One region of the Streptomyces sp. NPDC002845 genome, then DNA from elsewhere that is predicted to be linked to it. Evidence: predicted binding sites of a transcription regulator. Region 1 holds the regulator's gene; each other region holds the start of a gene.

Region 1 (9,747 bases):
GGCGAGCGCCCGCGCGGGCCCCGAGCGGTGGGTGACCCAGTGCACGGCCCCGCGCACGGCGATCGCGCTGCCCCGCCCGGTGTGGTCGGGCGCGGCCGCCCCGAACCACCGGCCGGCGCTCACGGGATGCGGTTGCAGATCGACCCGCTGCCCGCCGAGCCGGATGTCGAGCCGTCGCGGTTCGGCGCCGTCCAGGTCATCGAGGAGCCACAGTTCACCGGCGGAGGAGTACACGACCCGCGACCCGTCGGTGGCCGCGTGCCGGGCGTAGAACCCGTCGACCGCCGTGTGCCGCCGCAGATCCGACCCGTCACCCAGGGACGAGTAGAGCGCCCCCACACCCTCGTGATCGGAGAGAAAAGCGATCCGCTCCCCCACCCAGGACGGGTACTCGATGTTCCCGTCCAGCTCGGCGTGCAGCCGTACGAACTCGCCCTGGTCCTCCCGGTCGATCCACAACTTGCCCGCCGTACCGCCCCGGTACCGCTTCCACCACGCGGCCTCGCGCCCCATGGGGGCGGACAGCAGCACGGTGGCGGGCCCGTACGCGACCTCGCCGACGGGCCCGTACGGCAGGGTGGTCGCCGGTCCGCCGTCGAGCGGGACCGCGCGGGCCCAGGTGCGGCGCAGGCTGGCCTGGCCCTGGGTGCTGAGCGCCAGGACCTGCCCGTCCGGGGTCCAGCCGCGTACCTGGGTCTTCGAACTCCCCCAGTACGTGAGCCGTTTGGCGGGCCCGCCGTCGATGGGCGCGATGTGCGCCTCGGACGCCCCGTCGCGGGTGGAGGTCCAGGCGACGGTGGTGCCGTCCGGGGAGATGCGTGGATGGTTCACGGGGACGTTGTCGACGCTGACCCGCCAGGCGCGGCCACCGTCGAGGGGCGCGACCCAGACGTCGTCCTCGGCGGTGAAGGCGACCGACTCGCCATGCAGATGCGGATACCGGAAGTACGCAGACGGTGCAGACTCTGTCACCAGGTCACCTTACGCAGCGTGCGTTCCTGAGGGCAGGGGTTGGCGCTTTTTCGACTAGGAGTGCGCACAAGGCAGCTTTAACTCGATCGTGTGGTGGTCGACTCACGGGCTTGCGGCGTCCTGGGGCCGTTCGGGCTACGGTGATCGTGCGATCTGGGACGCCGGGTACGGCGCCAGCGTGCGGGACCCCCGCTCCACGGGAGTGATGGTTCGGGGCCTCCCCGTCGCCTCTGGCCGTACCCATATGGCGAGGTCGCGCAGGGCAGCGTCGATCAGCGGCCTCCGGCCGCGGGGGCCTCGCGGGCCCGGACCACGCACAGGATGCGTGTCGCCGCCCCGGGGTCGAGTACGCCGGGGACCAGTACGCCCAAGACCGTTCGGGGCGTGCGGCTGAGCAGAATCACTCCTGCTCAGTCTTCAGACGGTTTGGATCACTTGCCCTACTGTCCTACCGCCCTACTTGCCCTCGGGCCAGCACTGCGGGTCCGTCTGGCACCAGATGCTCTTGGTGACGGTCACGGTGGGCCCGGGCTGTCCTGGCCGGCTGCTGCTCGGCCGGGCAGTCCGTTCCCGACCTCGCAGGCGGACGCGCCCACGACGGCACCCACGGCGAGTGCTGTTCCCAGCAGAACCCGACGCCCGCCCAACCGGTGCCGTAAACGCCTCAACGCACCCATGGGCAGCAGCCTGCCACCGACGTGGGTACGGCGGTAGGTCTCATACCGCCACGCCCCGGAGACCGGTCAGGACCAGCGGCCCGTGCGTCCGAGCAGCAGCGCGACCGCCGCGGTGCCGGCGGTCGACGTACGCAGGACACTGCGCCCCAGCCGGTACGCCTTCGCCCCTGCCTCGCCGAACAGGGCCAGCTCCTCGGGGGAGACGCCCCCTTCGGGCCCGACGACGAGCACGATCTCGCCGGAGGCGGGGAGTTCGGCGGTGGCCAGCGGCTCGCTGTCGTGGTCGCGGTCCTCGTGCAGTACGGCGGCGAAGTCGGCTTTGGCGAGAAGTGCGGCAACCTGCTTGGTCGTTGCCGCGTCCGCGACCTCCGGGAAGCGCACGCGGCGGGACTGTTTGCCGGCCTCGCGGGCGGTGGCCCGCCACTTGCCGAGTGCCTTCAGCCCGCGCTCGCCCTTCCACTGCGTGATGCAGCGGGAGGCCGCCCAGGGCACGATCGCGTCGACGCCGGTCTCGGTCATGGTCTCGACGGCGAGTTCTCCGCGGTCGCCCTTGGGCAGGGCCTGGACGACGGTGATACGGGGCGACTCCTCGGGTTCCTCCGCGACGGCGTCCCTCCGGACGATCAGCCGGTCCTTGCCCTCGGTGCCGAGTACGACGCAGTCGGCCCACCGCCCGTGTCCGTCCGTGAGGACGACGTCCTCGCCGGCCCGCAGGCGCTTGACGGAGACGGCGTGACGTCCCTCGGCCCCGTCGAGGACGTACCGTCCGCCGTCCCCCGCGCTGAAGTCCTCCACGACGAACACGGGAGCGGTCATGAGGCACCCCCGTCAGCGGGGTGTCCCGACAAGGCCGCCTTGGCGGAGGCGAGTTCCGCGGCCAGTACCTCGACCAGCCGACCGGCGGGGAGTTCGCGCGCCAGCCGGTGCCCCTGTCCGGCCCACAGCGCCATGCCCTGCGCGTCGCCCGACTTGGCGGCGGCCTTGCGCAGCGGCGAGGTGAGGTGATGGACCTCGGGGTAGGCGGCGGGGGCGTACGGGCCGTGCTCGCGCATGAACCGGTTGACGAGCCCGCGGGCCGGGCGGCCGGAGAAGGCGCGCGTCAGCTCCGTACGGACGAAGAGGGGGTTGGTGAGCGCCTCCTTGTGCACGGCGTTGGCGCCGGACTCGGGGGTGGCGAGGAAGGCCGTGCCGAGCTGCGCCGCGCAGGCGCCCGCGGCGAGCACCGCGGCGATCTGGCTGCCGCGCATGAGGCCGCCGGCGGCGACGATGGGCAGGGAGACGGCCTCCCGCACCTGCCCGACGAGGGCCAGCAGCCCGATCCCCGCGCAGTCCCTCTCCGGATCATCCCGATGGGTGCCCTGGTGGCCCCCCGCCTCCACCCCCTGCACGATCACCGCGTCGGCGCCCGCCCGCTCCACGGCCTGCGCTTCCTCGGCGGTGGTGACGGTGACGAGGGTGCGGGTGCCCTTGCGGGCGAGGGACTGGAGCACCTCTGGGGCAGGGCAGCCGAAGTGGAAGGACACGACAGGCACCGGGTTGTCGAGCAGGACGGCCAGCTTGGCGTCGTACCCGTCGTCCCGCCCGCTCTCCGGGTCGCCCAGCTCCGTCTCGTACCAGGCGGCTTCTCCGGCCAGCTGGTTGGCGTAGACCTCGACGGCGGCCGGGTCCGCAGACTCCGGCTGCGGCATGAAGAGGTTCACCCCGAAGGGGCGGTTCGTGAGTCCGCGCAGCTGCTTGATCTCCTGGTACATGCCGTCGGCCGTCTTGTACCCGGCAGCCAGGAACCCCAGCCCGCCGGCCCCGGACACGGCCGCGGCGAGCTGCGGGACGGAGACTCCGCCCGCCATCGGGGCCTGCACGATCGGGTGAGCGAAGAGATCGGTCAGCGCGGAGGACATGACGGCATGTTGTCACGTCCTCCGAACAAGTCCGAATCGGGTCCGACGGGCTCCCCAGCCCACCCAAGCCCCGACATCCGGTCAAGCCACGAGGGTCCTCGCCCCCGCCGCCCCTACCTCAGCCGCACCGCCCCCGGCACAACAGCTCGGCGCGCGCCTCAGCGCCCGTTGAACGCGTCCTTCAGGCGCGAGAACAACCCCTGCTGCCCCGGCTGGAACTGCCCCGTGGGCCGCTCCTCGCCCCGCAGCTTGGCCAGCTCGCGCAGGAGCCGCTCCTGCTCGGGATCGAGCTTGCTCGGCGTCTGCACCTCGACGTGGACGACAAGATCGCCCCGCCCGCCACCGCGCAGATGGGTGACCCCACGCCCGTGCAGCGGGATCGACTGCCCGGACTGAGTGCCCGGACGGACGTCGACCTCCTCCATCCCGTCCAGCGTCTCCAACGGCACCTTCGTCCCCAGAGCCGCCGCGGTCATCGGAAGGGTGACCGTGCAGTGCAGGTCGTCGCCCCGCCGCTGGAAGGTCGGATGCGGCAGCTCGTGGATCTCGACGTACAGGTCACCGGCGGGACCCCCACCGGGCCCGACCTCACCCTCACCCGCGAGCTGAATCCGCGTGCCGTTGTCGACACCGGCGGGGATCTTCACCGTCAGGGTCCGGCGGGACCGTACGCGGCCGTCCCCCGCACACTCCGGGCACGGGTTCGGCACGACCGTCCCGAACCCCTGACACTGCGGACAGGGCCGCGACGTCATGACCTGCCCGAGGAAGGACCGCGTGACCTGAGAGACCTCACCACGGCCCCGGCACATGTCACACGTCTGCGCGGTGGTCCCCGGAGCGGCACCCTCGCCACTGCACGTGGTGCACACCACGGCCGTGTCGACCTGGATGTCCTTGGTGGTCCCGAAGGCCGCCTCGTCGAGCTCGACCTCCAGCCGGATCATCGCGTCCTGGCCGCGCCGGGTACGCGAGCGCGGCCCGCGCTGGGACGCCGTACCGAAGAAGGCGTCCATGATGTCCGAGAAGTTCCCGAAACCGCCGGCGCCGAAGCCACCCGCACCACCCGCGCCGCCCGCCTGGGACAGCGGGTCGCCACCGAGGTCGTAGACCTGCTTCTTCTGCGGGTCCGACAACACCTCGTACGCGGCGTTGATCTCCTTGAACCGCTCCTGCGTCTTCGGATCGGGATTGACGTCCGGATGCAGCTCGCGTGCGAGCCTCCGGAACGCCTTCTTGATCTCGTCCTGGGACGCGTCGCGGCGCACGCCGAGTACGGCGTAATAGTCCGTGGCCACTTACGACTCCGCCAGGATCTGTCCGACGTACCGTGCCACCGCTCGTACCGCTCCCATCGTTCCCGGATAGTCCATGCGTGTCGGTCCGACCACGCCCAGCTTGGCGACTGCCTCGCCGCCCGAACCGTAGCCGACCGAGACCACGGACGTGGAGTTGAGTCCCTCATAGGCGTTCTCATGACCGATCCGCACCGTCATGCCCGAATCCCCCGCCTCCCCAAGCAACTTGAGGAGAACGACCTGCTCCTCCAGCGCTTCGAGCACCGGCCGGATCGTGAGAGGGAAGTCATGCGCGAAGCGTGTCAGATTGGCGGTGCCGCCGATCATCAGCCGCTCCTCGGTCTCCTCGACGAGTGTCTCCAGGAGGGTGGAGAGCACGGTCGAGACGGCGCCGCGGTCGTCGGCCTCGAAGGCCTCGGGCAGGTCCTGCACCAGTTGCGGCACGTCCGCGAAACGGCGGCCCGCCACCCGGCTGTTGAGCCGCGCGCGCAGATCCGCGAGAGACATTTCTCCGAACGGTGCCGGGCAGTCGATCATGCGCTGCTCCACGCGGCCCGTGTCCGTGATCAGCACGAGCATCACGCGCGCGGGGGCGAGCGACAGCAGCTCCACGTGCCGCACGGTCGACCGCGTCAGCGAGGGGTACTGCACGACGGCGACCTGCCGGGTCAGCTGCGCGAGCAGCCGTACGGTCCGGCCGACCACGTCGTCGAGGTCGACGGCGCCGTCGAGGAAGTTCTGGATCGCGCGCCGCTCGGGCCCGGTCATCGGCTTGACGCCGGCCAGCTTGTCGACGAAGAGCCGGTAGCCCTTGTCGGTGGGGATGCGACCCGCGCTGGTGTGCGGCTGGGCGATGAACCCCTCGTCCTCCAGGACCGCCATGTCGTTGCGGACGGTCGCCGGCGAGACGCCCAGGCTGTGCCGCTCGGTGAGCGCCTTGGAACCCACCGGCTCCTCGGTGCCCACGTAGTCCTGGACGATGGCGCGCAGCACTTCGAGCCTGCGTTCACTGAGCATCGCGCACACCTCCAGTTCGCCTCTCCCGCGACTCCCCCTTGGCACTCACCCCGGGCGAGTGCCAACACTCCCCGCCCAGTGTACGGCGGTGGGGTACGGCCCCGGCAAGGCCCGCCCCGCCTTGTCCATGCCGACGTGTACGGACGTGTCCTGCGATGTCGTAGCCGATGTCATGGCGGATGCCATGAAGCCGATGTCATGAGCTGGGTTGCGGCGCCTGTCATGGGCTGGGTTGCGGCGCCGCGACGAGGGTCTCCGGCTAGCGTCGGCGTATGACCGTGACTTGGGAAGAGGCGGGGTGGGAGAAACTCGCTCCGCACGTCGGGCGGTGCCGCCTCCCCGGCTGGGACTGCACGGCCGGGCTGGTCGTCGGCGGTGGCGGCCACGCGCTCATGATCGACGCGGGGTCGAGCCTGCGGGAGGGCGCCCGGTTGCGTACGGAGGCGTGCCGGCTTCCGGGCGGCGCCCGTGTGACACATCTCGCGCTCACCCATCCCCACTTCGACCACGTCTTCGGGGCGGCCGCCTTCGCGGGCGTGGAGGTCTTCGGCGCGGTCGGCCTGGACACGGTCCTCGTCCACGAACGCGAGGAGCTGCGCGCCGACGCCGTCCGCCACGGCCTGGCCGCCGGGGAGGCCGCCGAGGCCGCCGACCTGCTCGTACGCCCCCGCCATCACGTCTCCGGCGAGTGGACCCTCGACCTGGGAGGCGGCCTCCAGGTCCTGCTGGCCAACGTGGGCCCGGGCCACACGGGCCACGACCTGGCGGTGTTCGTACCGGCGACTGAGGCCTCCCCCGAGGTGGTCTTCTGCGGCGACCTGGTCGAGGAGTCCGGCGAACCCCAGGCGGGCCCCGACGCCGTACCGTCCCACTGGCCCGCCGCCCTGGACCGCCTGCTCGACCTGGGAGGCGAGGACGCCGTGTACGTGCCGGGCCACGGGGCGACGGTCGACGCGGCCTTCGTGCGGGCACAGCGGGACGCGCTGGCGCGCCGCTTCGGCGTGTCGCGCTGATGGCGTACGGGCTTCTCCTACCGTCATCTCCTATCGTCATCCGAATGCGCCAGTACTCCCCGGACCTGACCCCGCCCTGGAAGAAGCCCAAGCCCGTCCCGGAGGTCCCGGCGGAGCCGGGGCTCGTCGTCGAGGAGCCCACCACCGGCTTCTGCGGCGCCGTCATCCGCTGCGAGGCCGGCACGGTCACCCTGGAGGACCGCTTCGGCAAGCACCGTGTGTTCCCGATGGAGCCGCGGGGTTTCCTGCTGGAGGGCCGCGCGGTGACGCTCGTACGACCGTCGTCCGCCCCCGCGCGCCCCACCCGTACGGCCTCCGGTTCGGTCGCCGTCCCCGGCGCACGCGCGCGCGTGGCCCGCGCCGGACGCATCTACGTGGAGGGCCGCCACGACGCCGAACTCGTCGAAAGGGTCTGGGGCGACGACCTGCGGATCGAGGGCGTCGTCGTGGAGTACCTGGAGGGCATCGACGACCTCCCCTCGATCGTCGCCGACTTCGACCCGGGCCCGGACGCGCGCCTGGGCGTCCTGGTCGACCACCTGGTCCCGGGCACGAAGGAGTCCCGCATCGCCGCCTCGGTGACCAGCGAACACGCCCTGGTCGTCGGCCACCCGTACATCGACATCTGGGAGGCCGTGAAGCCGTCCTCGGTGGGCACCCCCGCGTGGCCGCGCGTGCCGCACGGGCAGGACTGGAAGACGGGGGTGTGCCGGGCCCTGGGCTGGCCGGAAAACACCGGTGAGGTGTGGCAGCGGCGGATTCTGGGGCGGGTGCGGTCTTACAGGGACTTGGAGCCGGAGCTGCTGGGGCGCGTGGAAGAGTTGATCGACTTCGTGACGGGTCCGGGATCCTGAGCCCGTCCGGCGATTGAGGACGAGCCCGAAGGGCGATCCGGGGGTGCCAGGGGGCGGAGTCCCCTGGTTTCGGGAAGGGCGGAGTCCCCTGGTTTCGGGAAGGGGTGGGGCAGGGGCTAATCCACCAGGTCCCGCACCACCGCGTCCGCCAGCAACCGCCCCCGCAGCGTCAGCACCGCGCGCCCCTCCTCGTACGGCCCGGCCTCCAGCAGCCCGTCCGACAGCGCCCGCCGCGAAGCCCCGAGCCCCTCCGGCCGTAGCAGCGACAGCGGACAGCCGTCCCGAAGCCGCAGCTCCAGCAGGACGCGCTCCACCCGCCGGTCCTCCTCGGACAGCAGCTCCCGCCCGGCCCCCGGAGTCCGCCCCGCCGCCAGCGCCGCCGCATACGCCCCCGGGTGCTTCACGTTCCACCACCGCACCCCACCGACATGGCTGTGGGCGCCGGGCCCCGCGCCCCACCAGTCGGCACCGCGCCAGTACAGCTCGTTGTGCAGGCAACGACCGGCCGTACTGGTCGCCCAGTTCGACACCTCGTACCAATCAAATCCAGCCGCCGACAGCACCTCGTCGGCGATCAGGTACCGGTCCGCGTGGACGTCGTCGTCCGTCATCGGCACCTCGCCCCGCCGGATACGGCGGGCCAGCTGCGTGCCCTCCTCGACGATCAGCGCGTACGCCGACACATGATCGGGCCCGGCGCCGAGCGCGGCGTCGAGGGAGGCCCGCCAGTCGTCGTCCGTCTCGCCCGGGGTGCCGTAGATCAAGTCCAGGTTCACGTGCTCGAAGCCCGCCGCCCGCGCCTCGGCGACGCACGCTTCGGGGCGCCCCGGCGTATGCGTACGGTCCAGGACCTTGAGCACGTGCTGCCGGGCGCTCTGCATGCCGAAGGAGACGCGGTTGAAGCCGCCGGCCCGCAGCTGTGACAGATACGCCGGATCAACCGACTCCGGATTCGCCTCCGTCGTCACCTCGGCGTCGTCCGCGAGCCCGAACTCGTCCCGGATCGCCCCCAGCATCCGTACGAGATCACCGGCGGCCAGCAGCGTGGGCGTACCGCCGCCGACGAAGACCGTGCGCACCGGGCGCGGGTCGTCGCCCAGCACCTTGCGGGCGAGGCGGACCTCCTCGATCAGGGTCTCGGCGTAGTTGTCACGGGAGGCAAGGACGCCGCCGGTGCCGCGCAGCTCGGTCGCGGTGTACGTGTTGAAGTCGCAGTAGCCGCAGCGGGTCGCGCAGTACGGAACGTGCAGGTAGAACCCGAGGGGACGCTCGGCCGACCCGGCCAGGGCGTGCGCGGGCAGCGACCCGTCGTCGGGGACGGGCTCACCGTCGGGGAGTGCGGAAGGCATGTCCTCCATTGTCCAGCACCGGCGCGCTCCTCTTACTCGTCCTGTCCTGTTCTCGTCCTGTCCTGTTCTCGTCCTGCCCTGTTCTCGTCCTGTCCTGTTCGTCCGGCCCTACTCATCCTGTCCTACTCGTACTGCGCCTGCTCGTACTGCGCCTGCAGGACCAGCAGTGCCAGGTCGTCCGCCGGTGGCCGTCCGCCGAAGTCGTGCACCAGCCTCCGGATGCGTGCGGCGATCCGCTGCGCGCTCAGGCCGGCGCAGTCGGCGAGGGCGGCCGCGAGCCCGTCCCCGTCGTCGAACATCCGGGGCCCGCAGCGCCGCTCCGTGATGCCGTCCGTCACGCAGAGCAGCGTGTCGCCGGGGCGCAGCTCGAAGGTCTCGGCGGCGTACGTGGCGTCCTCGATCACGCCGAGCAGGGTCTGCGGTTCGGCGGCGGTCCGTACGGTGCCGTCGGGGCGCAGGAGCAGCGGCAGCGGATGTCCGGCGGAGGCGAGGGTGCAGCGGACCCCGCCGTCGAAGGGTTCCAGCTCGCCGTAGAGGAGGGAGAGGAAGCGGTTCTGCGGGCCCTCGTCCGCGCCGAGCCCGGGTCCTCCGGCGGCCACCAGTGCGCGTGCCGCCGCGTCGGAGGCCTCGGTGGCGTCGTCGAGGAGGAGCTGGTTGAGGCGGTCGAGG
Region 2 (9,747 bases), on a different contig from region 1:
CTGGAACCGCCTGCTCATCGCCCGCGGCTTCACCGCCCTCGGCCGCGCCAACGCCGTCGCCCCGGGCGGCCACCCCGGCCCGTACGTCCTCCAGGCCGCCATCGCCGCCTGCCACGCCCAGGCCCATACGTACGAGGAGACGGACTGGCCGCGGATCGCCACCCTCTACGGCGTGCTCGCCGCCCAGTCCCCGTCCCCCGTCGTCGAGTTGAACCGCGCGGTCGCCGTCTCGATGGCGGACGGCCCGGCCCCTGCCCTGGACATCATCGACACCCTCGCCACCGAACCGGCCCTGCGGGACTACCACTTGCTGCCCAGCGTGCGCGGCGATCTGCTCGCCCGGCTGGGGCGCACGGAGGAGGCGCGGCAGGAGTTCGTACGAGCGGCGGGGCTGGCGCGGAACGAGCGGGAGCGGGAGTTGCTGCTGGGGCGGGCGGAGGAGTGTGGCTGAGAGACCGGGGCGCGCTCACTGGTTCCGGATGATCGGCGACGATGGCGACACGTCGCGAGCTGCTGCTTCGTGGGCGCGGGCGCCGCTGCGGCAACGTCGGCGCGAGCGGGTCGGTGTCACCCCAATGGGTGGCCCAGCAGCATCGTCGGTGCGTTGGCGACGCGGGTCAGGAAGACCGTCGCCGAGTTGGGGCCGTGTGGCTTGACCTTCTTGCGGAGTTCTTCCGGCTCGACGGCGGAGCCGCGTTTCTTGACGGTGAGGATCCCTACCTCGCGCTCCCGCAGCAGGGCCTTCAACTTCTTGACGTTGAAGGGAAGCTGGTCGGTGATCTCGTACGCGGTGGCGTACGGCGTCGGGTGCGGGGCGTCGGCGGTGATGTACGCGATCCGGGGGTCGATCAGGCCGCCGTCGAGTTCCTCGGCGACCTCGGCGACGAGGTGCGCCCGGATGACGGCGCCGTCGGGCTCGTACAAGTACCGTCCCGGCGGCCGGACTCGGGGGTCGGGGAGCCCGCGGCCGAGGAGGGTGTGCGGGCCGGGGAGGAGGGTCGCGCGGACGGCGCCCGGCGCCCCTGCCCCGAACCACAGCACCGCCTCCTTCACGTCACCCCCGTCCGAGATCCACTCCGCCTCGGCCTCGGCGGGGACCGTCTCGTGGGGGATGCCGGGGGCGATCTTCAGGGCGGCGCGGGGGGACTTGAGGGCCGTGTCGATGGCCCAGGAGAGCGGGGGTGAGTACGCCTCGGGGTCGAAGACCCGGCCGCGGCCGCCGCGTCGGGCGGGGTCGACGAAGACCGCGTCGTAGGGGGAGGTGTCGATCTCCGTGACGTCCGCCTCCCGTACCTCGATCAGGTCGGCGAGACCGAGCGCCTCGGCGTTCGCGCGGGCCACCGCCGCCGTCAGCGGGTCGCGGTCGACGGCCAGGACCCGGATGCCCGCCCGGGCGAGCGCGATTGCGTCGCCGCCGATACCGCAGCACAGGTCGGCGACGGAGCCGACGCCCAGGGCGCGGAGACGGCCGGCCCGGTGGGCCGCGACCGTGGTCCGGGTGGACTGTTCGACCCCGTTCGGCGTGAAGAACATCCGCTCCGCGTCCGCCGCCCCGAACTTCGCCGCCGCTCGCTGCCGCAGCTGTGCCTGGGCCAGTGCCGCCGACACGAGCCCGGCCGGGTGGTCGCGGCGCAGCCGGGTCGCGACGGCCAGTTCCCGTGCCGGTTCGGTGCCGCGCACCTCGTCGAGGAGGGCGCGGCCCTCGGGGGTGAACAGGGCGGAGAGGGAGGCGGTGGGGTCGAGGTCGTTCACCGGGACATTGTGGGCCAGTCGGTGGATGGTGCGCGCCCGGTGGCGGTGTCGGGCCTTCCGTGCCGGGGTGGGCTGCGAGGATGCGGCGCCATGCGACTCGTACGACAAAATTATGTAAAGCGGGTGAAGGGTGTGAAGCAGGCGGTGGCCGTCCACGGCGCGATCGCCGCGCTGACCGCCGTCGCCCTTGTCTCCAGCTGTGCGGGGGGCGGTGGCGGGTCGGCCGTACGGCGTGCTTCCGCCGAGGCCGAGCCCGCCCACGGCCAGCAGCCCGAACTGCGGGCACCCGCCGCCCGCGCGCTCAGCTCGTACGCCGAGAGACTGCGCGAGTCGTACGCCGCGCGCGCCGCCGCAGCGAAGCGCTGGGGGCTTGCGAAGGTCCCGCTCACGCCTCCCGCGCCCCCGGCGAAGAAGCCGCGGATCACCACCCGCAAGGGATTCGAGGTCGACGGGCACGAGGACCTGCCGCCGGTCTTCACCACCGTCCCCACCCGGCACAAGATCGTCTTCCTCACCATCGACGACGGCGCCGAGAAGGACCCGGCGTTCCTGCGGATGATGAGCGAGCTGAAGATCCCGTACACCGCCTTCCTCAGCGACTACCTGGTGAAGGAGGACTACCGGTACTTCAAGCGGATGCAGGCGAGCGGGGTCTCCCTCAACAACCACACCCTCAACCACCGCTACATGCCCGGCCTGTCGTACGACCGGCAGAAGCGCGAGATCTGCGGGATGCAGGACGTCATCGAGAAGCAGTACGGCAGACGGCCGACCCTCTTCCGCCCGCCGTACGGCAACTACAACGCCGACACCCTGCGCGCCGCCAAGTCCTGCGGCATCGCGTACGCCCCCCTGTGGAACGAGGAGGTCTTCCCCGACCGCTGGGAGTACCGCGAGTGGGACCGCGACATCCACCCCGGCGACATCGTCCTCAGCCACTTCCGGGGCAAGGGCGACTGGAGGGGGACCATGCCCGACATGGTCCGGCGCTTCATGGATCTGGTGACGGCGAAGGGGTACGCGGTGGCTCGGCTGGAGGACTACCTGTGAGGGCGTCGCGTACGGGGGGTGCGGGTGCGGGTGCGCGTGTGGGGGGTGAGGGTCTCCGGGTGGGGCGCGTGGGTGCTCGTGCGGGGGGTGGGGGTCTTCGGGCGGGGGTCGGGGGTGGCCGTGCGCGGGGTGGGAGTGTCCGTGCGGGGGTCGTGGGGCTGCTGGTGATGTTGGTTCTCGCCGGGTGCGGTCAGTTCGCCGCTCCGGTGGGAGGGGCGGGAGGTTCGGGAGGGCCGGGGGAGGGCCCGGGGGAGCGGGATGAGGGGAAGCCGGTGGGGGATGCCTCCGCCCGGGTGGAGGAGGCTCATCGGCGCTGGGGGCTGGACGAGCCGCTCGCCCCGGCTCCGAAGGTGCCCGACCGTCCGTCCATCCCGCGTGCCGCGGCCCCGGGGCTGGCGCCGGTCGTCGACCGCGTCCCCACCCGCGACAAGGTCGTCTTCCTGACGTACGACGACGGCGCCGAGCGGGACCCGCACTTCGCCGACCTCGTCCGCGAACTGCGGCTGCCGGTCACCCTGTTCCTCACGGACACGGTCGCCGGGCCGGGGTACGCCCACTTCGCCCGACTCCGGTCGGTCGGTGCGAGCGTCCAGAACCACACCCTCGACCACACCTCTCTGCGTGGCCTGCCGTACGCCGGGCAACGTGCCGAGATCTGCGGTCAGCAGCACAAGCTCAAGCAGCGGTTCGGTATCCGCGCGACCCTGTTCCGGCCGCCCTACGGCACCTACGACGACACCACGCTTCGTGCCGCCGCCGACTGCGGTGTGTCCGCCGTCGTGCTGTGGCGGGCCTCCCTGCGGCCCGACGGTCTGCGGCCCCATGCTTCGCGGCCCGAGGGCCGGCGCCACGAGTCCGGCACCCGCCTCCGTCCCGGCGACATCATCCTGGCCCACTTCGGGGGCCCCGAGCAGTTGCACGGCCCCTCACCGACCGAGCTGACGACACGGCTCCTCCGCCGCATCCAGGGGGAGGGGCTGACGGTGGGGAGACTGGAGGACTACCTCTGAGGGTGGGGGCGCGGGGATGTCTTTCTCGCCCCCGCCGCCCCTACCCGTCCCATCCCAAGGGGCTGCCGCCCCTTCGACCTCGCCAAGGGGGCTGCGCCCCCTGGACCCCGACAGGGGGTGGGTGTCGGGGTTGTTGGGGGACTGCGAGTTGTGTGTGGCTGGTCGCGCACTTCCCCGCGCCCCTGAAGGGGCGCGGCTCCAGCCCGGAGCAGCACCCATCAGCCCGGCCAGGCTCTCCAGCCCCGTGCCAGGTCTCTCCAGTCCCGCGCCAGCCTCTCTGCTCCCGCGCCAAGCCCCGACTCTGCGCCGAGCCTTTGCAGCCCCGGCCGGGCACCCTCAGCCTGTCCGGCGTTTGAGGACGAGGCCGAAGGCCGATCCCACAGCAACCCCCACCCACCCGCAGACAACCCACCCACCCCCAGGGGGTCCAGGCGGAGCCCCGGCGGTGGCGGCCACCCTCGGCCGCCAACAGCCCGGGGGCACCCCCGGACGCCGCGCCGCGCCGCAGGCAATTGGCACTCCGCTTGACCGAGTGCTAATCGCGGTCATAGTCTCAGGTCTGGCACTCCCCCCTGGAGAGTGCCAACAACGCGACGGGCAGGTCCGGCACCCGCGACGACGGATCGACCTGGTCGCCACCTCAGACAGTTAACCCCGTGAGATCTCCGAAGGGGGAGGTCGGATCGTGACGACCGCCAGCTCCAAGGTTGCCATCAAGCCGCTCGAGGACCGCATTGTGGTCCAGCCGCTGGACGCCGAGCAGACCACGGCCTCTGGCCTGGTCATCCCGGACACCGCGAAGGAGAAGCCCCAGGAGGGCGTCGTCCTCGCCGTGGGCCCGGGCCGCTTCGAGAACGGCGAGCGCCTGCCGCTCGACGTCAAGACCGGCGACATCGTGCTGTACAGCAAGTACGGCGGCACCGAGGTGAAGTACAGCGGCGAGGAATACCTCGTCCTCTCGGCCCGCGACGTGCTCGCGATCATCGAGAAGTAGGGGGGTCTGGGGGTCACCCCCAGAAACCCGGCACTTCGAAGCACATTGCTTTCAGCTGCGCCCCTGGCTCCCCGCGACCATCAATCAGCCGGGCGCCCGGGGCGCAGTTCGTTCACCCATAGCACCCACAGCACCTCTAGATTCCCGAGAGGGCCAACGCTCCCATGGCGAAGATCCTGAAGTTCGACGAGGACGCCCGTCGCGCCCTCGAGCGCGGCGTCAACAAGCTTGCCGACACGGTCAAGGTGACGATCGGCCCCAAGGGCCGCAACGTCGTCATCGACAAGAAGTTCGGCGCCCCCACCATCACCAACGACGGTGTCACCATCGCCCGCGAGGTCGAGGTCGAGGACCCGTACGAGAACCTCGGTGCCCAGCTGGTGAAGGAGGTGGCGACCAAGACCAACGACATCGCTGGTGACGGTACGACCACCGCCACCGTGCTGGCCCAGGCGCTCGTCCGCGAGGGCCTGAAGAACGTCGCCGCGGGTGCCTCCCCGGCCGCCCTGAAGAAGGGCATCGACGCCGCCGTCGCCGCGGTCTCCGAGGAACTCCTCGCGACCGCCCGCCCGATCGACGAGAAGTCCGACATCGCCGCCGTCGCCGGGCTGTCCGCCCAGGACCAGCAGGTCGGCGAGCTCATCGCCGAGGCGATGGACAAGGTCGGCAAGGACGGTGTCATCACCGTCGAGGAGTCCAACACCTTCGGTCTGGAGCTGGACTTCACCGAGGGCATGGCCTTCGACAAGGGCTACCTGTCGCCGTACATGGTGTCCGACCAGGAGCGTATGGAGGCCGTCCTCGACGACCCGTACATCCTGATCCACCAGGGCAAGATCTCCTCGATCCAGGACCTGCTGCCGCTGCTGGAGAAGGTCATCCAGACCAACTCCTCCAAGCCGCTGCTGATCATCGCCGAGGACGTCGAGGGCGAGGCCCTGTCGACCCTGGTCGTCAACAAGATCCGCGGCACCTTCAACGCGGTCGCGGTCAAGGCCCCCGGCTTCGGCGACCGCCGCAAGGCGATGCTCGGCGACATGGCCACCCTGACCGGCGGCACCGTTGTCGCCGAGGAGGTCGGCCTCAAGCTCGACCAGATCGGCCTGGACGTGCTGGGCACCGCCCGTCGCGTCACGGTCACCAAGGACGACACCACCATCGTCGACGGCGGTGGCAAGTCCGAGGACGTCACCGGTCGCGTCGCCCAGATCAAGGCCGAGATCGAGACCACGGACTCCGACTGGGACCGCGAGAAGCTCCAGGAGCGCCTCGCGAAGCTGGCCGGCGGCGTGTGCGTGATCAAGGTCGGCGCCGCCACCGAGGTGGAGCTGAAGGAGAAGAAGCACCGTCTGGAGGACGCCATCTCCGCGACCCGCGCCGCGGTCGAGGAGGGCATCGTCTCCGGTGGCGGCTCCGCGCTCGTCCACGCCGTCAAGGTCCTGGAGGGCAACCTCGGCAAGGAGGGCGACGAGGCCACCGGTGTCGCCGTCGTCCGCAAGGCCGCCGTCGAGCCGCTGCGCTGGATCGCCGAGAACGCCGGCCTGGAGGGCTACGTCATCACCTCGAAGGTCGCCGAGCTCGACAAGGGTCAGGGCTTCAACGCCGCCACCGGCGAGTACGGCGACCTGGTCAAGGCCGGCGTCATCGACCCGGTCAAGGTCACCCGCTCCGCCCTGGAGAACGCCGCCTCCATCGCCTCCCTCCTCCTCACGACCGAGACCCTGGTCGTCGAGAAGAAGGAAGAGGAGGAGCCGGCCGCCGCGGGCCACGGTCACGGGCACGCCCACTGACGTACGTCGGTAAGTCGCACTGAGGTCCGGTACCCCTCGGGGTACCGGACCTCAGCGCTGTCCGGTCCGCTCGTCCTAGGTCTCCAGCGCGTCGAGCGCACCGAGCTGCGCCATCAGCCCCAGCCGGTCGTACTGCCACCAGCCCTCGACGATCTTCCCGTCCGGAGTGAACCGGAAGACGGTCGTGCCGGTCATGGAGGCATTCCTCCCGGTCGCCGCGATTCCCAGGAACTCACCCTTGTGGGTTCCGTTCCAGCTCCACCGGGTGCACACCCGGTCGCCCTCGGCGATCTGGTCCTCGATGGTGAACGTGAAGTCGAAGGCCTTGCGCCACATCTCCATCTCGCGCCGGATGTTGTCCAGCCCGAGGGTGTCCTGCTCGTTGGCCGGGTCGTGGTCGTGGTAGTTCTCCACGATCAGGTCGTTCAGCGGCGGCAGTTCACCCTTGGCGCCGATCGCTTCGAAGGCCTTGCGCGCATTGGTGGCGTACAACTGCTCGTCCCGCACGACGTCCAGGTCCGTGAACTTCGGCATCTCGTCGCAGAGTGCCACCATCTCCTGGAAGATCCGGTCGGTCTCCGGAAGGTTCGAGTTCCGCATAGCCTCCTCGTACGACGGGAACTCCACGATCTCGACGAAGTGCGACGCGTCGGACCGGTCCTTGCCGATGATGTTGTGCGTCGCGGTCCGCTTGCCCCTGGTCTGTTCCACCCAGGTGTCCATCAGCTGGTTCATCTCGTCGAACCGGCTGGTCTTGCAGTCGATGAGCTGTACGAATGTCATGACGCCGCCTCCCGGCCCCCCTGGGTTCCGGTTGTCACGCCCATTTTCCCACTGGGGACGCGGCGTCACCTCTCCTGATGTATCTCTATGTATCTCTCGACGCCGGGCGCCTACTGAGGCCCGTACTTCCGCCCCGTCCGCGATGAGACCCCGCCCAGCAGCCCTCGCGGCACCACCTTCACCACACCCATCAGCGCCTTGTACCGGGGGTCCGGGACGGACACCGCCTTGCCGCGGGCCAGGTCGGTGAGGGCCGCCGTGACCAGCTTGTCGGCGTCGAGCCACATCCAGCCCGGGATGTTGTCGGTGCCCATCCCGGCCCGCTGGTGGAACTCGGTGCGGACGAATCCGGGGCACAGGGCCATCAGCCGTACGCCGGTGCCGGCCAGGTCCCGCGCCGCGCCCTGCGTGAACTGCACGACCCACGCCTTCGACGCCCCGTACGTACCCCGCGGCACGAACGCGGCCACCGAGGCGACGTTCACGACCCCGCCCCGGCCGCGCTCCCGCATGCCCTCGGTCGCCGCCGAGGTCAGCCGGAGCACCGCCTCACAGTGCACCTTGAGCATCTTCAGTTCGTCGGCCATCGGCACGTCGAGATAGCGGCCCTTGTTGCCGAAGCCCGCGTTGTTGACCAGCAGGTCGACGGGGTTCTTGCGGTCGGCGAGCCGGTCGGCCACCGCCTCGATGCCCTTGTCGGTCGCCAGGTCGGCCGTCAGCACCTCCGCCTCGATCCCGTGCCGGTCGTGCAACTCCGTGGCCTGCTCACGCAGCCGCTTGGTGTCGCGCGCCACCAGGACGAGGTTGTGGCCGTCAGCCGCCAGCCGCCGCGCGAAGGCCGCACCGATGCCCGCGGTCGATCCCGTAATCAGAGCCGTTGTCATGGCCCAAGATTAGTGACCCCGGCTGTGCGCTTTCGCCCGCCCATGGGCCTCGTGGCCCGCGGGTATGCCGGCCCGCTGCCCCTTCTCGACCACCACGAACTGGCCCATCATCCCCCTGTCTTCGTGGTACAGCAGATGACAGTGGTACATGTACGGCGTGTCCGGATCCGCCGGACCGTCGAAGCGCAGAGCCACCCGCATGGTCGTGCCGTCGGGTATGAACACCGTGTCCTTGGGGCCGCGCAGGGCGGGCGGGGGTGTCTCCCCGTTCACGTCCAGGACGCGGAACTGCACGTCGTGCACATGGAAGTTGTGCGGCATGCCGTTGTTGTTGCGGACCGTCCACACCTCCGTCGTTCCCCGCGTGACCGTCTCGTCGACGCGGTCCATGGCCATCGCGCGGCCGTTGATCCCGGACCTCTTCAGGTCGAAGTGCCGTCCGCGCACGGCGTCCGCCCCGTCCGGTGTCTCCGACTCGACCAGCTCGGACGGCAGTTCGGGAGAGGAGCGCAGGCGCTGCGCGGCCCGCAGTTCCAGCACGTCGAAGGAGTCGTCGCCCCCACTGAACCGCCGCTGCCAGGCGTCCCCGTAGTTGTCCTGCGGGAAGCTGCGCAGCGTCACGCGCTCGCCCGCCCGCATCCGTACGACGATCTCGGCCCGCTCGCCCGGCGACAACTGGATCCGGTCCATGGCCGCCGGCCGCTCCAGCAGGCCGCCGTCCGTCGCTATCAGTGAGAAGTCGCGGTCGTCCGGGAATCCGAAGGCGTAGGTGCGTGCCGTCGAGGCGTTGAGCAGCCGCAGCCGGACGAGTTCGTCACCGACCTCCCGGTACGGGTTCAGCGTGCCGTTGACCATGGTGCGGTCACCGAGGAAGCCGACGTTCTGCATGATCCCGCGGCCGTGGTCGAACCGGGCGCCGTCGAAGCGGACGTCCTGGACTATGACGGGGAGGTCGTCGACGCCGTACCTCTTCGGCAGGGCGAGCCCCGCCGACTTCTCGTCGTCTATGAGGAACATGCCGGCCAGACCCCGCTGCACATGGCGCTCGGTCGCGCCGTGCGGATGCGGGTGGTACCAGAGCGTCGCCGCCGGCTGGTCCACCGTCCAGCGCGGACTCCAGGAGGCGCCCGGCGCGATCATCTGGTGCGGGCCGCCGTCCATCCGCGCGGGCAGGTGCATGCCGTGCCAGTGCACGGTGGAGGCCTCACCGAGCCCGTTGTGGACGCGCACGCGGACTTTCTCACCGCGCTCCGCACGCAGCGTCGGGCCGAGGTACGTGCCGTTGAAACCCCAGGTCGGCGTCTTCCGCCCGGCCTCGAACTCCGTCCCGCCCGCCCGCATGCGCAGGTCGAAGACGCGCGTGCCGTCCTGGTCGACGGACGACTTCGCGAGCGGCGGTATCGCCAGCGCGTTGTCGAACGACGCCTTGCCGACCGTGCTGACATCGGCGCCCGTCCACAGCCACGCGAACAGGCCGCCGACCG
Region 3 (9,747 bases), on a different contig from region 1:
TGACTCCGGCGGAGCGGGACGCGTTCGCGGGGCTGGTGCGGCGGTTGAGCGAAGGCCGGTCGTAGAACTCGGCGTTCGCGGAACTCGACGGGGCCGGTCGTAAGAACGCGGTGTTCGCAGAACTCGGCGAGAGCCGTTTGCGGAACCCTCAGCCGGGGCCGCGGAACCCTCAGCCGGGGCCGCGGAACTCTGAGCCGGGGCCGCGGAACCCTCAGCCGGGGCCGCGGAACTCTGAGCCGGGGCCGCGGAACTCTGAGCCGAGGCCGAGGAACCCTCAGTCCCGTCCGGGGACTCTCAGCCGAGGCCGAGCCTCGACGCCCGCCTCTCCATCGCGTCCCGAGCCGCGTCCTCCGTCACATACACCTCGCACATGTGCCGCCCGTCGGGCGTCGCCGTGTGCTCGACCTCCCACAGGGAGATCTCGCGCCCGTCGGCGAGAAGGAACGCGTGCTCGTACAGCGAGAAGTTCGGCCCGGGGCGGCCGGGACGGCTGTTCGGGCGGCCGAAGGCCTGGGTGATCTCGTGCGCGAACGCGGTCCGCAGCAGCAGCGCGGCGAGGTCGTCCCCCGGCGGGTCCGGGTTCTCCGCGCGCCGCAGCAGCCGCCGCGCGTGGTCCGCCGAGTCGTCGGCGACGTACTCGTGGCCCGGCTCGGGCACCGGCTCCAGCTCCACCGTCACCGGCAGCTCGAAGTCCGGCGCGTCCGGGGGCAGCGGCAGCCGCGCGGTGGCGATCCGCAGCTCCTCCTCGTCCGCGTACACCTCGTGCTGGGTCTCGCCGCCGGACGCCGTGTTGTGCGCGAGCTCCCACAGCGTGAGCGCCGAGCCGTCGGCGAGCAGCCAGGTGTGCCGGTACGTCGCTCGGTGCAGCCCCGTGCTGTAGTGCGCGGAGTGCAGCGAACTGTCATGGGCCAGCGCGCAGTCGAGCTGCCGTATCGTCTCGTCGGGCAGCTCGAAGGAGTTCAGGGCGCGGCCAAGGAGTCGCGCGAGGTGCTCCTCCGGAGACTCGGGCGACTCGGGTGGCTCGTACGCTGCCGTCTCGTACGGAACGCTCAAGGTTTCTCCCGGCGTTGCTGCATGTCACCTTGTGGGTGCATACCGTAGCCCCTCGGTAGGACATCATGTCCGGGAACCGAGAAAACGTACGCCGGGAAAACGCGAGGGCCGCACGGAAAGTTCCCGCACGGCCCGACGAATCTCACAGAACCCTTTGGTCAGACGGCAGTTGACGCCGAACCGGTTGCCGATCCCCCGATCCCCGCCGGGCGCGACCGTGCTGCTGGGGAAAGCACCAGTTTTCCCTTCACCCTGGGGCCGGAAGCGCAGCATGCCTCAGCCCCCGTAGAGCTCCCCGTACGACGGCCACACGCCGCCCGGCCCCTCCACCGACTCGGCCGCCCGTACCGCCCGGACGATCGCCCGGGTCACCACGTCCGCGCCGGCCGCGAGGACGCCGTTCAGGGCTAGTGGGCCCTCCGGTGGCAGGGGCCGGGCGCCGGTCGACAGGGCGAAGACCGTGTCGCCGTCGTGGAGAAGGTGGACCGGGCGTACGGCGCGGGCGATGCCGTCGTGGGCGGTGCCCGCGAGCTTCTGGGCCTGGGCGCGGGTGAGGTCGGCGTCGGTGGCGACCACGGCGAGGGTCGTGTTCAGCGGGGGAGGGGCGTTCCTCGCGGCGACCTCGGCGAGCCGCTGCCGCGCGGCTTCGTGGACCTCGGCCGCCGGATACGCCGCACGCCCTCCCTGGAGCAACTCCCCGTACAGCACCCCCGTTTCCGGATCCATCGCCGACCCCGCCGCGTTGGCCACCACCAGCGCGGCAACCGTGATCCCCGAGCCGAGCACGACGCTCGCGGTGCCGACGCCGCCCTTGATGTGCTCGATCACCGCGCCCGTACCCGCGCCCACGCACCCCTCCTCGACCGCGCCGCCCGGCTCGCTCGCGGCGGCCGCCTCGACCGCGGCCCGGCCGGTGTCCGCGTCGGGCCTGGCCCGGAAGTCACCGCCCCGGCCCAGGTCGAAGACGCAGGCGGCGGGCACCACCGGCACGACGTGCGCCGGATCGGGCCCCACCCGCACCCCGCGCCCGCGCTCCTCCAGCCAGGCCATCACCCCCGACGCCGAGTCCAGCCCGTACGCACTGCCCCCGGTCAGCACCACCGCCTCGACCTTCTGCACCACGTTCCGCGGATCGAGCGCGTCCGTCTCCTTGGTACCGGGCCCGCCGCCCCGCACATCCACCGCCGCCACGACACCACCCTCCGGCGCCAGCACGACCGTGGTCCCGGTGAGCCGGCCTCCGCCGATCCGGGTGGCGTGCCCGACCCGCAGGCCGGCGATGTCTGTCAGCGCGCCGACCTTCCTGGACCGCTTGGGCGCCGTGGGTTCCATGGGCGTTGGGGAGGCAATCGCGTCGTTCGTCATGGGGCCAATGTTCCCTCGCGACTCCGCGCGGCCTCCTCCCTCGTCACCATCCGTACCGTGACCGTCGTCCCGGTCGCGACGGTCGGCGCCATCACGATCCCCACCGCCGGCACCGTCGGCACCGCCCAGTGGCCCAGGAACGTCCACGCGATCACCGTCGGCACGGCGGCGGGCGGCATGGCCTGCTGAGCCGGACCCACCTTGAAGTGGCGGGCAGTGACGGGCCGTTCGCGTGTCAGGGGCGTGCGGCGGACCGGTCGCGTTCCCTCCAACAGCGAGGAAACTGACGACGCGACCGGCAGGACTCTCCGGATCGACACTGCTGTTCATGGCCCGGGGCGCACTGCGGCGAGGCCGCCTCGGAGCGCGATGAGACCCGCGGGCGTCGGCTTGAACCCGCAGGCGTCGAAGTAGAACGACTGCAGGTCGTCCTCGAAGTCGACGTGCAGCCATTCGCATGTGGCCGTACGGGCCTGTCGTGCGGCCTCTGCGACAAGCCCGGTTCCAATCCCCGAGCGGCGGTAGCCCGTTGCGACCACGGTGTCCAGGATGAACGCGTGGACGCCGCCGTCCCACGCGACGTTCACGAAACCGACGAGGTCACCGTCATGGCGTGCGCAGACCCAGCCGAGGCTGTGGCGGTGCACCCGAGCCAGCCAATCGGCATCCGAGGTCCGATGGTTGAAGCCCGCTGCGTGCAGCGCATCGACGGCCGCGTTGTCGAAGTCGCCCCGCCACTCATACGTGATCGTCATGGCGCGAGCGTAGACCGCCACCCTCGCCCCGGCCTCCCCCACAGCAGGACCCGGAAATGATCACCAGTTCCGGCCTCGCCACCCTCCCCGCCCCGGACCCGTACCCTGGACCCATGAGTACCGCTCCCGCCCCCGAATCGCGCGATCCCAAGGCCGCGCTGGTCTTCGACGACCCGCTTGGCCGGTCGTCGTCGGACGACACGGACCACGGGTGGGGCGAGTGGAGCGGCGGTGGTGAGAACGACGGCGCCGCCGACCTGAAGCGCTTCCTCGACGAGAAGCCGCCCCACCACCTCTGACACCCCCGAAGGACCCTGCCTAAGCAGGTCGGGCGAAGTCCGCTGCGGTTGGGCCGCGCCCCAAAGGGGCGCGGGGCTGTGTACAGATGCGGCCCCGCGGCGGAGCCGCATATCGACACAGCCAGCGGAGCGCTTAGCCGCGGTCGTGGCCGGAGCCGCGCTGGGCCACCAGGGCGTCGCGGATCTCCTTGAGGACCTCCAGCTCGGTGACCTCGATGGCCTCGTGGGTGCCTTCCTTGGCCTTGCGGCGGGCCTCCTGGCGGGCCAGGTACTTGGACATGGGCAGGACCATCAGGAAGTAGACGACGGCCGCGGTGATCACGAAGCTGAGGGTGGAGCCGAGCACGGAGCCCCACATGATCTGGATGCCGGTCGCGTCGTCGCCGCTGCCCGTGCAGGGGTCCTTGAGGCAGTAGGTGTAGTTGTCGAGGTCCTTCGTGCCGACTGCCCCCACCAGCGGGTTGATGATGCCCTGCACCACCGAGTTGACGATGTTGGTGAAGGCCGCACCGATGACCACCGCGACGGCCAGGTCGACGACGTTCCCCCGCGTCAGGAAGGCCTTGAAGCCCTCCCAAACGTTCGGCTCCTTCTTCTGGCTCACCACGAGGCCCCTCTGCACAAGTTGTGGAACAAACGACTCCGCAACCTACGGCAGGGCATGACAGGGCTGTCCAATCGGGTCCCTCGAACGAGGGGCTTGACGCCGGCTCGGCGCCGGCACTCAGCAGACTCGGCACAGTGTCACCGCCAACCGCGAGGTCGCACCGGCGCCCGCCAGCCGTGCCGCCGTGGTCCGCGGCACGGACAGGACCACCAGTGCCCCGCTCTCGGCCACGTCCGCCACCGGCACCTTCGTCACCCGGGCCCCGCGCGCGACCACCCGGGCATCACCGCCGCCCGCCACCGACTCCTCGGCGGCGATCACATCGACCCGGTCACCGGGCCGCAGCAGCCGTACGGTCGCCCCGTCGGCGATCCGCACCGGCGCCGCCACCGTCTCAGCGGCCCGGCGCTCCCGTACGGGGTCGGCCACCGGATGCCCCCGTACCCGCTCGGCGTCCCGTGGCCCCGCCGCCACCAGGGCCACCGCGGTCACGGCCAGCCCCACGGCCACGGCCCGCCTCCGGCATCGGAGGAACCGCCGCAACTGATACCGGCCCGCGCGCACCCGCAGCGGAGCGAAGTGGGGCACCTCGCAGGTGGGCGGCGCGTCCGTACCCGGCGGGCGGTAGCCGGACGGCTGCGAAAGTGCGGACGGCTGCGAAGGGACGGACGCGGACGCGGACGATGACGATGACGACGTGGAGAACGGGAGGGACACAGGGACCACCACCTGCTGCGTGAGATCGGATTGCGTTCCCACGATGAGGCCTCGCGGTGAATCCCGCCGACGCCTGTGGACGACCGCCGGGCCTGTGGACAACTCCCTCACCCGAACGGGAAGTTCCACCCCACCGAACCCCCTACGGCCCCATCGCCGCCCATGGCACCGCGAACCCCTCACACCCCCCGCTTACGGCATCTCGAACCCAGGATCCATCCCGCCCTGCGCCTTCGAGCACAGGCAGTCCCGCGTCCCGTTGCCCGGCAGCGCGGCCACCGCGTCGAAGAGGACCCCACGCAGCCGGTCGACGTTGGCGGCGAACACCTGGAGCACCTCCTCGTGCGAGACGCCCTCCCCGGTCTCGGCGCCTGCGTCGAGGTCGGTGACGAGGGTCATCGACGTGTAGCAGAGCTCCAGTTCCCGGGCGAGCGCCGCCTCGGGATGGCCGGTCATGCCCACCACGGACCAGCCCTGCGCCTGGTGCCACAGCGACTCGGCGCGGGTGGAGAAGCGCGGCCCTTCCACGACGACCAGCGTGCCGCCGTCCACCGGTTCCCAGTCCCGACCGCGCGCCGCCTCCAGCGCGGCCTTGCGGCCGATGGGGCAGTACGGGTCGGCCAGCGAGACGTGCACGACGTTCGGGATGGTGCCGCCGGGCAGCGGCAGGCCGTCGAAGTACGTCTGGGCCCGTGACTTCGTACGGTCCACCAGCTGGTCCGGTACGAGGAGGGTGCCCGGCCCGTACTCCGGCCGCAGCCCGCCCACCGCGCACGGCCCGAGGACCTGCCGCACGCCGACCGACCGCAGCGCCCACAGGTTGGCGCGGTAGTTGATGCGGTGGGGCGGCAGATGGTGGCCGCGCCCGTGACGGGGGAGGAAGGCGACCCGTCGCCCGGCGATCTCGCCCAGGAAGAGGGAGTCGCTGGGAGGGCCGTAGGGGGTGTCGACCTGTATCTCGGTCACGTCGTCGAGGAAGGAGTAGAAGCCCGAGCCGCCGATGACACCTATCTCTGCGTTCGCCATGCCCGCACCCTAACCGTGCCCGGAACACGGAAGACCCTGCCGCCGTACGACGACAGGGTCTCGTAAGAAAAGCCTTACGCGGCCGAGCTGCTGCTGGAGGAGGAAGAGCCCGTGGACGAGGACGACGACGAGGCCGACGACGAAGAAGAGGTCGACGACGACTTCGAGTCGGACGAGGACGAAGAGTCCGACGACTTCGTGGACGACGCCGGGCTGCTGCTCGACGAGGAGCCACGGCTGTCGTTCCGGTAGAAGCCGGAGCCCTTGAAGACGATGCCGACCGCGGAGAACACCTTCTTCAGGCGTCCACTACAGCTGGGGCACTCGGTCAGGGCGTCGTCGGTGAACTTCTGCACCGCTTCGAGGCCCTCACCGCATTCGGTGCACTGGTACTGGTACGTCGGCACTGGTCTTCCTCCTGGCACTCTCACTCGATGAGTGCTAACGATCGTCAATACTAACCCGCGCTGTCGGTACGTTGGAGTAACGTGCGTCACCTGCCTACGGGCAGCGGTCAGGGCTTGACCGCCACGAAGGCCTTCGCGCCCAAGTGGGAAGCCGCTCAAGCGGTGGAGTCACAGTGACCTGTTCCTGGAAATTTGCGGGTCACATCTCACCGATCGCGACAGGCTCGCGATGGGCCGCGCCGCGCGTGACCACTCTGGCCATGCGCGGCGGCACCAGCCGCGAGCGCAGGGCTACGACGGTCGCCAGGGCAAGGGCCGTTCCGGCCATCGGGACCAGGAATCCGGCGCCGTCCCAGAGGCGGTCCTCCAGTTGTCCGGCGGCCGTGACGGCGGCCGCCTGGCCGAGGGCGACCGCGCCGGTCAGCCAGGTGAAGGCCTCGGTGCGGGCGCCCGCCGGGACCAGGCTGTCGACCAGGGTGTAGCCGGTGATCAGGGCGGGCGCGATGCACATGCCGACCAGCAGGCCGAGCCCGGCGAGGACCACCACGGAGTGGGCGGTCCACAGGCCGGCGGCGGCCAGCGCGAGGGCCGCGTACCCGATGACCAGCCGCTGTTGCGGGGCCGCCTTCCAGGCGATCGCGCCGCACGCGAGCCCGGAGAGCATGTTGCCCGCGGCGAAGACGCCGTACAGGACGCCGTTGATGCCGGGTTCGCCGATCGACTCGGAGAACGCGGCGAGCGAGACCTGCATGCCGCCGAAGACGGAGCCGATGCCCAGGAAGGCCACGATCAGTACGCGTACCCCGGGGACGGACAGAGCGGAGGCGTGCTCCACGCGTGCGTGCCCCTCGACGGCGGGCGCCGGCTGGGTGCTCTTCTGCGCGGCGAACAGCAGGCCGCCGATCAGGGTCAGCGAGGCCTCCGCGACCAGGCCCGCCGCCGGGTCCACGGTGGTGCACAGCGCGGTCGCCAGCAGCGGGCCGAGTACGAAGGTCAGCTCGTCGGTGACGGACTCGAAGGCCGCCGCGGTCGTCATCAGGGGCGAGCCCTGGAGCTTCACACCCCAACGGGACCGCACCATGGGCCCGATCTGCGGCACCGAGGCTCCGGTGGGCACGGCGGCGGCGAACAGCGCCCACAAGGGGGCGTCCATCAGCGCCAGCGCCGTCAGCGTCAGGCCCGCCAGGGCGTGCAGGACGACGCCGGGGAGCAGCACTGCCCGCTGGCCGTGGCGGTCGGCGAGACGGCCGCTGTACGGGGCGAACAGCGCCATGGAGACACCGGTCGCGGCGGCGACGGCGCCGGCCGCCCCGTACGAGCCGGTGGTGTGCTGCACCAGCAGCACGATGGAGAGCGTCAGCATCGCGAACGGCTGGCGTGCGGCGAAGCCGGGGAGAAGGAAACGCCAGGCGCCCGGGGTGCACAGCAGGTTCCTGTACCCCGGGCGATCACCCTGTTGGTCGGGAGTGACCGTGGATGCGGCGGCCCTGGCCTTTCTGCCGCCTGTTGACGCCCTCGCCTGCTCGGCAGACGATTCTGGTCCGCACCGCTGTACGGCGCCACCGCGGGTTCCTGCTTCATCGGCCCCAGCCGCCCCCCGAGAGGGACTGGTCTTACACGAGCCTCCACAGGCGTTACTTTCCGCCCGTCCGGCGGTAGGTCCGACGATCTCGCTGTCGGACAAGCTGAACTTACCGGTGATGATCGGCTCCTGCGGGCGGTTCGTGCGGAAAGCGCGCCACCTCATCCTGAAGGGTGGCGAACCGGCCAACCGTACGACATGAAACATACCCGCAACGAATTGGCGCCCCTTACTCGGCGGTCCCGTTCCCCGTCGTCCCCAGCCACCCGGCCAGCTTGCCGCCCTGGCCCACGGCCCGCAGGCGGCGTTCCGCCGCGTCCCGGACGGGGTCCGTGGCGACCACGAGGAGTTCGTCGCCGCGGCGCAGCACGGTGGTCGGCAGCGGCACGAAGGAGGTGCCGTCGCGGACGACGAGGGTGACGGCGGCGCCCGGGGGCAGTCGCAGTTCGTTGATCTCGACGCCGTGCATCTTCGAGCCGTGCGGGACGGTCACGGACAGCAGGTGTCCGCGCAGCCGCTCCAGGGGCGCCGATTCGATCCCGAGGTCGGCGGCCTCCCCGGGCTTGCCCAGGCGGAGCTTCCGGGCCAGCCAGGGCAGCGTCGGCCCTTGGACGAGGGTGTAGACGACGACCAGTACGAAGACCATGTTGAAGATGCGACGACTGCCCTCCACGCCGTTCACCATGGGGATGGTGGCCAGGATGATGGGCACGGCGCCGCGCAGCCCGGCCCAGGACAGCAGGGTCTGCTCCCGCCACGGCATCCGGAACGGCAGCAGCGCGAGGACCACGCTCAAGGGTCGCGCGACCATGGTCAGCACCAGGCCGATGACGATCGCGGGCAGGATGTCGTCGCCCATCTCGTGCGGGGTGACCAGCAGACCGAGGAGCACGAACATGCCGATCTGGGCGATCCAGCCGAGCCCTTCGGCGAAGCCGTGCGTGGCGGGCCAGTGCGGCAGCTTGGAGTTGCCGAGCACCATGGAGGCCAGGTACACGGCGAGGAAGCCGCTGCCGTGGGCGAGTGCCCCGGCCGCGTACGCGGCGACGGCGATGGCCATGACGGCGATCGGGTAGAGGCCGGAGGCGGGCAGTGCCACGCGCCGCAGGCCGTACGCGCCGAGCCAGCCAGCGGCGAGGCCGATGGCGGCGCCGATCGCCAGCTGCAGGGCGATCTCGCCGACCAGGGTGGACCAGTGCTCCGCCGGCCCGGCCGTGGAGAGCGAGACGACGAGGATGACCACCGGGGCGTCGTTGAAGCCGGACTCGGCCTCCAGGACGCCCGTCACGCGCGCGGGGAGGGGGATTTTCCGCAGTACCGAGAAGACGGCGGCCGCGTCGGTGGAGGACACCACCGCCCCGATGATGAGTGCCTGCCGCCACTCCAGCCCGACCAGGTAGTGCGCGCCCGCCGCCGTGATCCCGACGCTCACCGCGACCCCGGCCAGCGCCAGCACGCTCGCCGCGGGCAGGGCCGGTTTGATCTGCTTCCACTTCGTGCCGAGGCCGCCCTCCGCGAGGATCACGACGAGGGCGGCGTAGCCGATGACCTGGGTCAGTTCGGCGTTGTCGAAGTGGATGTCTCCGATGCCGTCCTGGCCCATGGCGATGCCGATGCCCAGGTAGACGAGCAGGCTGGGGAGCCCGCTGCGCGAAGAGACGCGAACCGCCGCCACCGCGACGAGCAGAACGAGCGAGCAGACGAGCAGGAGCTGGTTGAGGTCGTGGACGGTCAGCGGCTGTGTTCCCTTCTGGGCCATCAGGACAAGTAATTCGTTACCTTATCTAACTCTTGACGCTTTCTTGGCACTCCCTTTGGCGTGATCGAACTCCCGTACAGGCTGGTTGCCGACTCCGAGTCAAGTACCAGTGGGCCCTGCGCCTATGGTTGCTCCAGCGCTCAGTAGAAAGCACGAAAGCACAGCCCGCCCTGCCGC

The links. The regulator HrcA, encoded in region 1, represses chaperone genes, less so after heat shock. The targets are predictions, from matches to a motif close to TTNGCACTCNGNNNNNCNGAGTGCNAA.
Region 2: a site for HrcA is predicted at 4,325-4,351, ahead of groES (co-chaperone GroES). Genes of this name have one in related genera too.
Region 3: a site for HrcA is predicted at 6,241-6,267, ahead of ACWD3C_RS28960 (FmdB family zinc ribbon protein). Genes of this name have one in related genera too.

What each region holds. Positions count from the first base shown of each region.
Region 1 covers NZ_JBSFUU010000002.1:70,620-80,366, reverse strand. Annotated here, with positions in the region: gene ACWD3C_RS01600 (S41 family peptidase) at 1-972, opposite strand, end outside; gene ACWD3C_RS01595 (16S rRNA (uracil(1498)-N(3))-methyltransferase) at 1,716-2,465, opposite strand; gene ACWD3C_RS01590 (nitronate monooxygenase) at 2,462-3,547, opposite strand; gene dnaJ (molecular chaperone DnaJ) at 3,706-4,845, opposite strand; gene hrcA (heat-inducible transcriptional repressor HrcA) at 4,846-5,862, opposite strand; gene ACWD3C_RS01575 (MBL fold metallo-hydrolase) at 6,135-6,875, shown strand; gene ACWD3C_RS01570 (DUF3097 domain-containing protein) at 6,920-7,729, shown strand; gene hemW (radical SAM family heme chaperone HemW) at 7,846-9,078, opposite strand; gene ACWD3C_RS01560 (SpoIIE family protein phosphatase) at 9,201-9,747, opposite strand, start outside.
Region 2 covers NZ_JBSFUU010000001.1:56,970-66,716, forward strand. Annotated here, with positions in the region: gene ACWD3C_RS00235 (RNA polymerase sigma factor) at 1-451, shown strand, start outside; gene ACWD3C_RS00240 (class I SAM-dependent methyltransferase) at 568-1,752, opposite strand; gene ACWD3C_RS00245 (polysaccharide deacetylase family protein) at 1,843-2,802, shown strand; gene ACWD3C_RS00250 (polysaccharide deacetylase family protein) at 2,970-3,812, shown strand; gene groES (co-chaperone GroES) at 4,498-4,806, shown strand; gene groL (chaperonin GroEL) at 4,971-6,596, shown strand; gene ACWD3C_RS00265 (ester cyclase) at 6,672-7,379, opposite strand; gene ACWD3C_RS00270 (SDR family NAD(P)-dependent oxidoreductase) at 7,490-8,263, opposite strand; gene ACWD3C_RS00275 (multicopper oxidase family protein) at 8,273-9,747, opposite strand, start outside.
Region 3 covers NZ_JBSFUU010000045.1:36,732-46,478, reverse strand. Annotated here, with positions in the region: gene ACWD3C_RS29005 (hypothetical protein) at 1-65, shown strand, start outside; gene ACWD3C_RS29000 (DUF6227 family protein) at 295-1,053, opposite strand; gene ACWD3C_RS28995 (P1 family peptidase) at 1,330-2,385, opposite strand; gene ACWD3C_RS28990 (hypothetical protein) at 2,476-2,607, shown strand; gene ACWD3C_RS28985 (GNAT family N-acetyltransferase) at 2,745-3,173, opposite strand; gene ACWD3C_RS28980 (hypothetical protein) at 3,287-3,472, shown strand; gene mscL (large conductance mechanosensitive channel protein MscL) at 3,606-4,076, opposite strand; gene ACWD3C_RS28970 (hypothetical protein) at 4,197-4,805, opposite strand; gene ACWD3C_RS28965 (S-methyl-5'-thioadenosine phosphorylase) at 4,989-5,822, opposite strand; gene ACWD3C_RS28960 (FmdB family zinc ribbon protein) at 5,897-6,229, opposite strand; gene ACWD3C_RS28955 (MFS transporter) at 6,429-7,658, opposite strand; gene ACWD3C_RS28950 (potassium/proton antiporter) at 8,041-9,570, opposite strand.